Regions from separate parts of the Massilia sp. CCM 8734 genome, predicted to be linked through region 2. Evidence: predicted binding sites of a transcription regulator. Region 2 holds the regulator's gene; each other region holds the start of a gene.

Region 1 (3,274 bases), on a different contig from region 2:
AGCGCGCGGATGCCGGCGAACTCGGGTTCGAGTTCCATCAGGTCGTAGAAGCGGTCGACCATCTCGCGCACGCGCGCTTCGCCACCGATGACGTCATACAGGGTTTGTGGTTCACTCATGCCGCCATGATAGCGCAGCATGCGCGACGCTGTCAGACCAGTGTGAGGCGGCGCGGGCGCCGTGTCGACGGCCAGCTGTCCATCCCGACCTCCAGGCGCATGTCGGCGCAGGCCGCGAGCAGGCGCGCGCACTGCGCATCGGTCAAAGCGCTATTGAGCGTGAGGCGCACCAGCGAGCGGTTCTTGGCGGTGGCCGGGGCGCAGAACACGGCGCCGTAGATCCCGCGCTTTTCCAACGCCTTGCGCAGCGCCAGCGTGCGCGGTTCCGGTCCGGCTTCGAGCGCGATGATTTGTTCGCTGCCGTCGTCGACGTTGTAGCCCAAGGCGCGCAGGCCGTCGCGCACCGTGCGCGTGACGCGCGCCAGCGCGGCGCGCCGCCCATCGGCCCCGGCGATGAAGTCGAGCGCGGCGTCGAACCACGCCAGCTCGTGTTCGAGCAGGCAGGAGCTGAAAATCGCCGGACGCGAGGCCGACAGGAAGTAGCCCTTGAAGTGGCTGGAACAGGTAATGAAGCCGGCGCGCCCGGCAAAGCTCTTGGCCAGCGAAGCGGTGCGAAAATGCACCTGGCCAGCCAGGCCCAGTTGCGCCACCAGCCCGGCCCCGCGCGGGCCGTGCGTGCCGAGCGAATGCGACTCGTCGACCACCAAAATGCTGCCGCTGTCGGTGGCGATGCGCGCAATGTCGATCAACGGCGCGACGCTGCCGTTAGTGCTGTACAGCGCGTCGACCACGATCACGCCGGGACCGTGCTTGCGCACCTGGCGCTCCAGATGCGCCGCATCGTTGTGCAGGAACGGCAGCGCCGTGGCCTGCGCCGACTGCACCCCTTCCCACAGCGAGGCGTGCGCCATCATGTCGAGATAGACCGGCACACCAGGCCCGGCGATGGTTTGCAGCAGGCCGACGTTGGCGGCCCAGCCGGACTGGGTCAGCACCCCGTCCTGCGCCCCCATGAAGGCGGCCAGCTTCGCTTCCAGGCGGTGCTGGGCGCTGCCCTGCTGCAGGAACACCGACGACATCAGCATGCCGCCCTGGTTGCGCACCAGGCAGCGTGCCTGCGCGCCCCGCAAGGCCACTTCGCCGGAAATGCACAGGTAATCGTTGCTGGCCAACATGATCGCGCCGGGCTGGGGTGCTGTCCACACATGCAGGTGTTCGCCGCCCAGCAACTGCGCCACCCGCGTGACGTAGTGCTCGTCCATGCGGCCGGTAACAAACGATGGCATGTCCGGGTGCGCGCGCAAGGCAGGCGAAACTTGATCGACAGCAAAAGACATGAATTCTCCTTGGAAAAAGCATCTATTTTGTGCCGCCCTTCCTTGACAATCCTGCAACATCGATAGACCTTGACATATATCAAATTGCAAAATATCAACATAGGTCAAGATTGTCCTTTCTCGCCTACCCTTGCGAGCCAGGAAACCTTTCCATGACCTTTGCCAGCGCCACCGCTCCGTTTTCCGCCGACCGCCTGCGCCGCTCCTTGCTGCAGTGGTTCGTCAAGCACGAGCGCCACCACGCGCATGCGACCAGCCGCTTCATCCTGCTGGCGTGGATCGGTTTCCTGGGCATGCCGGCCTACTATACGATCTGGACCTACTGGTTCCCGCAGGAGTTCGAAAGCCTCGCCTTGCGCCTGCTCGGCGCCGCCCTGTGCCTGCCCGCGCTGGCGCCCGGCCGCCTGCTGCGCGGGCGCTTCGTCAACGCCTACCTGTTCGTCGCGCTCACCTACGTGCTGCCGTTCCAGTTCACCTTCATGTACCTGATGAACCACGGCTCGGCCGTGTGGAGCCAGTCGATGCTCATTGCGCTGACGGTGCTGTTCCACTTTCGCACGCGCTGGGCGCTAGCCGCCTGCGCTATCGGCAGCGCCCTGGCCTGCGCCCTGTTTGCGCTGGTCGGCGAAGCCGCCTTCATGCTCAGTCCCACGGTGCTGGAACAGCTGCCGATCTATGCGTTTACGATGATCGCCGTGTCGGTGGCCAAGGCCGGGCGCGGGGCGCTGGCGGGCGAAAAGCTGGCCGGCATGGCGCACGCCCTGGCCAGCGTGTCGCACGAACTGCGCACGCCGCTGGTCAGCGTGGAGGCCAATGTGCGCGGCATCTGCCGCCGCATCACGCCGCCGGCCAGGGCCAGCGAGGCCGACTGGCAGGCGATGAGCGAGGCGATGACGCGCATCCAGTACGAGGTGCGCCACATGAACCACATGATCGACCTGTTCCTGCTGTCGGCCAGCGCGGTCGAGCAGCGCCTCGAAGCGACCGAGGTGGTGTCGATGCGCCAGGTGGTCGACTCGGTGATCCGGCGCTATCCGTTCGCGGCGCAGTCGCAGCGCGACGCGGTCAGCGTCGATATCCGCACCGACTTCCGCTTCGCCGGCAAGTACGAGCTGTCGGTGGTCATTTTGCTCAACCTGCTGCGCAACGCGCTCAAGGCGCTGCACCGGGCCGGCAAGGGCCGCATCCGCATCGTCGTCGACGGCCGTCCCGAACAACCGCGCCTGCTGGTGATCGACACCGGCTGCGGCATCGCCGCGCGCCAGTTGCCGATGATCTTCCAGCGCTTCTATTCCTACCCTCCCAGTTCCGGCGCCGGCATCGGCCTGGCCTTGTGCAAGGACATCATCGATGCCTGGCAGGCCAGCATCCGCTGCGTCTCGCGCGAACTTGGCTACACCATGTTCGTGCTCGAGTTCCCGCGCGTGGCCGTGGCGCCGGAGCCGCATTGACCTCTTATGAAAGACCCAGCATGCCCCTGCCGATCTACAGCCATCCAAGCCTGACCGTCCTGATCGACGACAGCGACAGCTTCCTGAAAAGCGTCGCCTTCCAGCTCGACCCCGCGCTGGCCAGCAAATGCTTTGCCGATACCAGCAGCGCGCTGGCCTGGATCGGCGCCCACGGCGAGCGCGAGCCGGGCCGGCTGGCGGCCAGCCACGATACCTATCCCGATTCAAAAGAGCGCTGCAACGTGGCCTTCGATATCGACCAGATCCATCGCATCAGCTTCGAGCCGCAGCGCTTCATGACGCCGTCGGTGGTGGTGGTCGATTACTCGATGCCGCAGATGGATGGCCTCGAATTATGCGAGGCGCTGCGCCACCTGCCCTGCAAGAAAATCCTGTTTACCGGCGTGGCCGACGAGAAGGTGGCGGT
Region 2 (3,274 bases):
GTGTTGTTGTCATTTCCAACTTCGTTGCGGTATCTGTTAATCGGGTTCTTAACGGGCTTCTGCCCGGGAGTGTTGGCAGCTTGTAGGCGACCGTGAGTGGCTCCCCTGCCTGCTCGGACATGTCTGCATCGGCACCCAAGGCGGTGCATCCTGCGCCGACGCGAACGGACTGTTTACAGCGCGTTCTGGAACTATACTGTCTGATAAATATAGCCAACCATGCCATGACGGGATACCCAGATGATGAAAACCGACATTCCAACTTCCAACAAGCAAGTTTTTTTGATCGGCATGCTGATCGCGTTGCCGCTCCTGCTGGCCACGTTCTTCTATTACCTGACTCCGCACCAAAAAGCGCCGGATGCCATGGAAACCGGTTTGGTCGGCGGCATACTGCTGGCATCGGGATTATTCGCCCTGGTTCTCTGCGCCAGCATGCTGATGCGTCACTCGGTCGAACTGGGCGCCGATGCCATTGTGGTCAGGCATGCCTTCTACACCTTCCGGCTGGCGCGCGCCGACATCCGGGCGCCCGCCATCGAGCGCCTGCCCGACGTGCGCAGCCTTGGCATCACAACCAAGCGCAACGGCATCGCTGGCTTCGGATTTTATTCGGGATGGTTCAACGCCAGCAAGGGCGAGCGGGTATTCATGGCGGTGTCCGGCGTACCGCTCGTGGTGTTGCGCTTTACCGGGCATCCAAAATGCTCGGTGCTGGCCATGAGCAGCAGTGGCAGCCTGGAAGCCGACCTTGCCACCTGGCTCGCGCAGGGATCAGCCGCGCTGGCGCGCGGCGGGCTGCCAGCCTGAGAGCCCCTTGCCGGGTGCCCCTGGCCGGGCGCCCCTGGCTCACGCCATCGGGCTGCACTGTTCGGTGCCGGCGGCCAGCGCCTTGAGCATGGCCGGGTCGAGCAAGGTCAGTTCGCGCTTGTCGACGCTGATCCAGCTCTGCTTTTTGAAGCGCGACAGCAGGCGGCTGATGCTTTCGATGGTCAACCCCAGGTAATTGCCGATATCTTCGCGCGACATGCGCAGCTGGAAGCTGGTGGCCGAGTAACCGCGCGCCGCATAACGCGCTGACAGGTTGACCAGGAATACGGCAAAGCGCTGCTCCGCCCGCATATTTCCCAGCAACAGCATGACATTCTGTTCACGCGTGATTTCCTGGCTCATGATGCGGTGGAAATGGCGCAGCAGGGTCGGCACTTCGCCAAACAATTCTTCCAGGCGCTCGAACGGGATTTCGCACACTTCGCTGTCTTCCAGCGCGACCGCGTCGCAATGGTGGCGGTCGCCGCTGATGGCGTCCATCCCCAGCAGTTCGCCCGCCATCTGGAAGCCGGTGATCTGCTGCTCGCCGTTGGCGTTGACCTGGTAGGTCTTGAAGTGGCCGAAGCGGATCGCGTACAGGTTGCGGAACGGCTCGTCCATCTGGTACAGGCGCTCGTCGCGCAGCACGCGGCGGCGCTTGCCGATAATGTTGTCGAGGCGACTGATGTCATCGTTTTCGAGTCCCATCGGCAGGCACAGCTGATGCATGCTGCATCCGGCGCAGCTGGCCTTGAGTGCGGCGACGTTGAGCATGGCTGCCGGAACGAAGGGGAGAGGCTGAGGCATAGGGTCTGACGGTTTGTGGCTTGAGCCGTATGATACCCCACGGCGACCCCGGCGCACGGGCGAATACCGGAACAGATGGGGCTGTTTCCCCGATACAGATGACTGTTTTTCCCGGCCGGGCATGCATTATGCAGATTTGCGTTGTGCATGTCCTAACAACGCGATCCATACCCCTGCGCATGGCGCGGCGCCGGCCTCAGCGCGGGCGGAAACGCACGTCGACCGTCGACACGTCGCCGCTGACCTTGGCTTTCTTCGGTTTCTTGGGTTTTTTCAGCACCTCGCCGGTGGTGTTGGTGAGCGGCACCCTGTGTTCCGGCGAGAAACCAGGCTCCTCGATGCGTTCCAGGGTTTGCTTCGTCAGAATTTCGATGGCGGCGAGCAATTGCACCTCGTCCGCGCAGACCAGCGAGACCGCTTCGCCCGAGGCCCCCGCGCGGCCGGTGCGGCCGGTGCGGTGGATGTAGTCTTCGGCCACGATCGGCAGGTCGAAATTGACCACCTGCGGCAAGTCGTCGATATCGAGCCCGCGCGCGGCCACGTCGGTCGCCACCAGGATCTTCGCTTCGCCGGCCTTGAAGCGCTCGAGCGCGCGCAGGCGCGCCGGCTGCGGCTTGTCGCCGTGAATCGAATCGGCCGCGACGCCCTGCGCCTGCAAGGTCTCGACCAGCTGGTCCACGCCCTTGCGCGTCTTGACGAACACCAGCACCTGGCCCCAACGGTGCTTGTTGAGCAGGTGCAAGAACAGTTCCGGCTTACGTTTTTTGTCGACCGGCACGACCCACTGGCGGATACGCTTGACGGTGCTGTTGCGCGGGCTGACCTCGATGCTCAAAGGGTCGCTCAGCAGCTTGCCGGCCAAAGCGCGGATCTCGTCCGAAAACGTGGCCGAAAACAGCAGGGTCTGGCGTTTTTTCGGCAGGGCGGCGAACACGGCGTCGAGTTCGCGCGAAAAACCCAGGTCGAGCATGCGGTCGGCTTCGTCGAGCACCAGGGTCTCGAGCTGGTCGAACTTGAGCGCGTTCTGGCGGTACAGGTCGAGCAGGCGGCCGGGAGTGGCCACCAGCACGTCGAGTCCCTTGCGCAGCTTCATCATCTGCGGATTGATGCTCACGCCGCCGTAGGCCACGTGGGTACGCAGCGGCAAGCCAGCCCCGTAGGCACGGAAACTCTCGTGCACCTGCTCGGCCAGTTCGCGCGTGGGCACCAGCACCAGCACGCGCACCGCATTGGCGCCGACCTGGCCCTGCAAGGTCAGGCGCTGCAACAGGGGCAGGGCGAAGCCGGCGGTCTTGCCGGTGCCGGTCTGGGCGGCGGCCATCATGTCGCGCCCGGCCAGCACGGCGGGAATGGCTTGCGCCTGCACTGGCGTGGGCGTGCGGTAACCGAGCGCGTCCAGCGTGCGCACGAGGGGATCGATCAGACCGAGGGAATCAAAAGACATGGGGAAGCGACCTTGCAGCGAAAGAACAAGGGCGTAGTTTACTCTGTCCGGCGCTTGCCGTGGCGCAAAAGCCTACCGGGTCAATGGCGCTGTCGCCACTTGGGGCTTGGTCGGTTCCGGCTTGTCGCCGCAGGCGGCCGTGGCCAGAACGAGCATGCAGCAGGCGGCCAGCGCCGCGAGCGAGTGAAAGCGTGGTTTCATGGTGCACTCCCT
Region 3 (3,274 bases), on a different contig from region 2:
GGCCGGCGTGATGACGGCTTTGCCGCCGTTCATGTCGGTGCTGACGTAGTTGATGACGGCGGCGACATCGTCGTCATCGAGGTCCTGCGGCGGCATGACCGAGTTGTAATGCTCGCCGTTGACGACCATCTCTCCGCTGCGGCCATGCAGCACGATATGCGCCATTTCGTAAGGCCGCTGCTGGAAGAAATCCGAGTTGGCCAGCGGCGGGAACACTCCCGGAACGCCTTTGCCGTCCGGCAGATGGCAGGCCGCGCAGGTGTTGTCATACACCGCCTTGCCGCGCACGCGCTGCGCGCTGGTGACGGCGGGCGCCGGTGGCGCCTTGGCCGCAACGGCCGGTGGCTTGGCGCCGCTCAGCGCTGTCTTGATGCCCTTGCCGTAAATATCGAGCCGTTCGGGACCGCTGATCGCCATCAAGCCGACCGCGCCCTTGTTGAAGGCGCGCGTAAGCGAGTGGTCCACCAGGGTCAGGTTGCCGGGTACTTTGGGGACGAATTCGACGATGGTCGAGCCGCCCGGAGGCACCAGCGTGGTCTGGACGTTTTCCTGGAAGCGCGAGCCGCCGTCGGCAAAGACCTTGTCGAAAATAGCGCCGATGATGTGGAAGCTCGATACCGTGTTCGGTCCGCCCACGCCGAAGAACATGCGCACCTTGTCGCCCGCCTTGGCGGTGAGCGCGCCCTGGCCGGTGAGTGCGCCGTCGGCGCCGTTGAACAGCACGTAGGTGGGGCGCTCGTCGATGGCCTTTTGCAGGTCGAAGCCTTGCAGGCCGGGGGCGCGGTAGGCGCCGGTGGTGTAGAAGTCACCCTGCATGACGTAGTATTCCTTGTCGACCTTGGCCATGCCTTCCTTCGGTTCGACCAGGATCATGCCGTACATGCCGTTGGCGACGTGCATGCCGACGGGCGCGGTGGCGCAGTGGTAGACGTACAGGCCGGGGGCCAGCGCCTTGAAGGTGAAGCTGGCTTGATTGCCCGGGGCGATCAGGGTTTGCCCGGCGCCGCCACCGGGACCGGTGACGGCGTGCAGGTCGATATTGTGGGGCAGCTTGTTGCCGGAGAGGTTTTGCAGGTTGAGTTCGACCGTGTCGCCTTCGCGCACGCGGATCATTTTGCCGGGGACGGTGCCGCCGAAGGTCCAGAAGGTGTAGCGCGTGCCGGGTGCGATTTCGCGCTCGATTTCCTCGACCGTCAGGTTGACGACCACGCGCGCCGGGGTCTTGCGCGTGATTTGCGGCGGCAGCGCGGGCGGGGCGAGCAGCTCCTGATGGATGACTGGCAGCGCCGCTTCGGCGCCCTGGACGTGCAGCGAGAGGAGGGCGGAAGCGGTGGCGAGGCAGGTGCCGGCGAGACGGAGAGGAAGCGAGCGCATGATAAGACCTTTTCTTTTTCTGTTGGACGTTGCGAAAGGCAGCCGTCAACAGCATGCTAAGGTTTGCGTTCGGGAAATTCCTTGATGTGGATTACATTTTGGGGCAATCTGGCGAACCGTTGGCGGTCCGACGGCGCGATGGAACCCGATGGCGCCGGCTTTTCAGTGTCTTCGGCTTTCTTTAACCCGTCATCGCCCGTGTCCTCACCGATGTCAGGTCTGACTGCAAGGGCGTCATTCGGACACGAACTCAAGCATGAGGGCGCAGGTTCACGCAAGACTGCCGTGTCCGCGTGGACGGAAACATCTGCACGGAGGGCGGGGCCGGCGATTGAACGAATCGGTGGTCTCTGCTCGCGCGGGAAAATGACAGCCTTACCTGGACAATATTGTTAGTGGGGAAAAAACATGGCATGGGATGATGGAGACTTTTTCGGTGAGCACATCATGGCTGGTGATAAACCGGCCGATGAATTCGGTCTTTGTCTCAAGCGGATATGCGCCGCTTATGAGGATAGATTCGAACGAAAGCCGACGGTAGCCGAGCTGTTGTATTCGTTCTCTATTGTATTGAGGTCTACTCCGGAGCAATACTGCTCCGATCCCGCAGCAGTTGAGAGGATGATGATTTCTTTGAGCGGCAAAAAAGCAGGCGCCACTGAAATCCAGGCACGGAAGTAACTACCGAGCCGCTACGGGGCCGATGACTCCACCGGTATCAGGTCTGGCTTTGGTGAGGTGACCTGTCAATATGGTCACTCCAGTTTGAGACAGCTTTTTGCTCTTTGCTGAATTTTTCGGCAAATATAGCAGGCGCGATGTTGCCGAGCCGAGAGTGTCGGCGCTGGCGGTTGTAAAAAATCTCGATGTGTTTCTGGATCGCCTCCTCGGGGGCGGTTCGGGTCTGGAACTGTCGGTGGTAGATCAATTCGTTCTTCAAGCTGCCCCACAAGCTCTCCATTGGGGCATTGTCATAGCAGTTGCCTTTGCGCGACATTGTTACCTTCATTCCGAACTGGTTGAGCAGGGCGACATAAGAATGCGCGCAATATTGGCTGCAGTGATCCGAGTCATGAATCAAGCCAGGCGCCAGGCGTTTGGATTGGAAGGCTCGCCGCAGGGCCTTCGACGTCAGTTCGGTGGTCATTCGATCGCTCATCGCGTACCCGACAATTTCACAAGTAAAAACATCCTTGATGCCTGCAAGGTAACCATCTTTCACTGGTGGCAATGTAGGTGATGTCGGTCACCCACACGGTGTTCGGGGCAACCGGCTTGAACACTTGTCCAAGCAGATTCGGGGCCACTGGCAAAATCGTGATTTGAGTTAGTTGTAGCCGTAAATTTGCGCTTCTGCTTGCAGCGCAGCGTCAATGCTTGCCGCAGCCGCGCAATCCGGTCGCGGCCAGCGACAAATCCTTGAGCTTGCAGTTATGGCTGCAATCGTACTTCGCCATACGTCTGCCGAGTCTGGCGATGTGCCGCGACAATGGCCACCTTCAATCGCTCGTCATCTCAATGTTACGGTCATTGACCTGAGCGACGTGCCCTTCGAAGTGCTCAGCATTACGGTCTCTCTCATTTCCTCAGTGGCCCATTTTGGTATTAATTTACTCCAGTTTGGCATGCAGATATCCGATTATTGGTGTTATATTGGTATACCGATATTGCACATAAAACATCGGAATTGTCGCGTAAACCGATTTCGCCATCATCGCGCGAGCACGGAGTGACGCGCGGCACACGGATCAGCCAGGTCTATCTCCGGCACGCAAGTGCCCCGACAATTTGATATGGAGCCTCAATTGAACAGAACAATCATCAGCAGCCTGATCATCAGCGTACTGGGCGGGTCGCTGGCCGCCTGCGGCGGCGGCAGCGACAATACGTCCATCGGCAC

What was found. The regulator FNR, encoded in region 2, switches genes on or off when oxygen is low (the NO sensors DNR and NnrR bind a similar motif). The targets are predictions, from matches to a motif close to TTGATNNNNATCAA.
Region 1: cqsA (alpha-hydroxyketone-type quorum-sensing autoinducer synthase) is a predicted target of FNR. The motif match lies at 1,466-1,479, and genes of this name have one in related genera.
Region 3: nirK (copper-containing nitrite reductase) is a predicted target of FNR. The motif match lies at 1,456-1,469, and genes of this name have one in related genera.

What each region holds. Positions count from the first base shown of each region.
Region 1 covers NZ_WHJI01000043.1:9,912-13,185, reverse strand. The annotation lists gene F2P46_RS28980 (group II truncated hemoglobin) at 1-119, opposite strand, end outside; gene cqsA (alpha-hydroxyketone-type quorum-sensing autoinducer synthase) at 152-1,396, opposite strand; gene F2P46_RS28970 (HAMP domain-containing sensor histidine kinase) at 1,549-2,847, shown strand; gene F2P46_RS28965 (two-component system response regulator) at 2,868-3,274, shown strand, end outside.
Region 2 covers NZ_WHJI01000018.1:7,813-11,086, reverse strand. The annotation lists gene F2P46_RS17660 (suppressor of fused domain protein) at 1-13, opposite strand, end outside; gene F2P46_RS17655 (hypothetical protein) at 283-810, shown strand; gene fnr (fumarate/nitrate reduction transcriptional regulator Fnr) at 850-1,617, opposite strand; gene F2P46_RS17645 (DEAD/DEAH box helicase) at 1,814-3,061, opposite strand; gene F2P46_RS38275 (hypothetical protein) at 3,134-3,262, opposite strand.
Region 3 covers NZ_WHJI01000001.1:359,752-363,025, forward strand. The annotation lists gene nirK (copper-containing nitrite reductase) at 1-1,374, opposite strand, end outside; gene F2P46_RS01650 (hypothetical protein) at 1,783-2,055, shown strand; partial or broken gene F2P46_RS37375 (IS3 family transposase) at 2,093-2,889, opposite strand; gene F2P46_RS01660 (glycoside hydrolase family 19 protein) at 3,180-3,274, shown strand, end outside.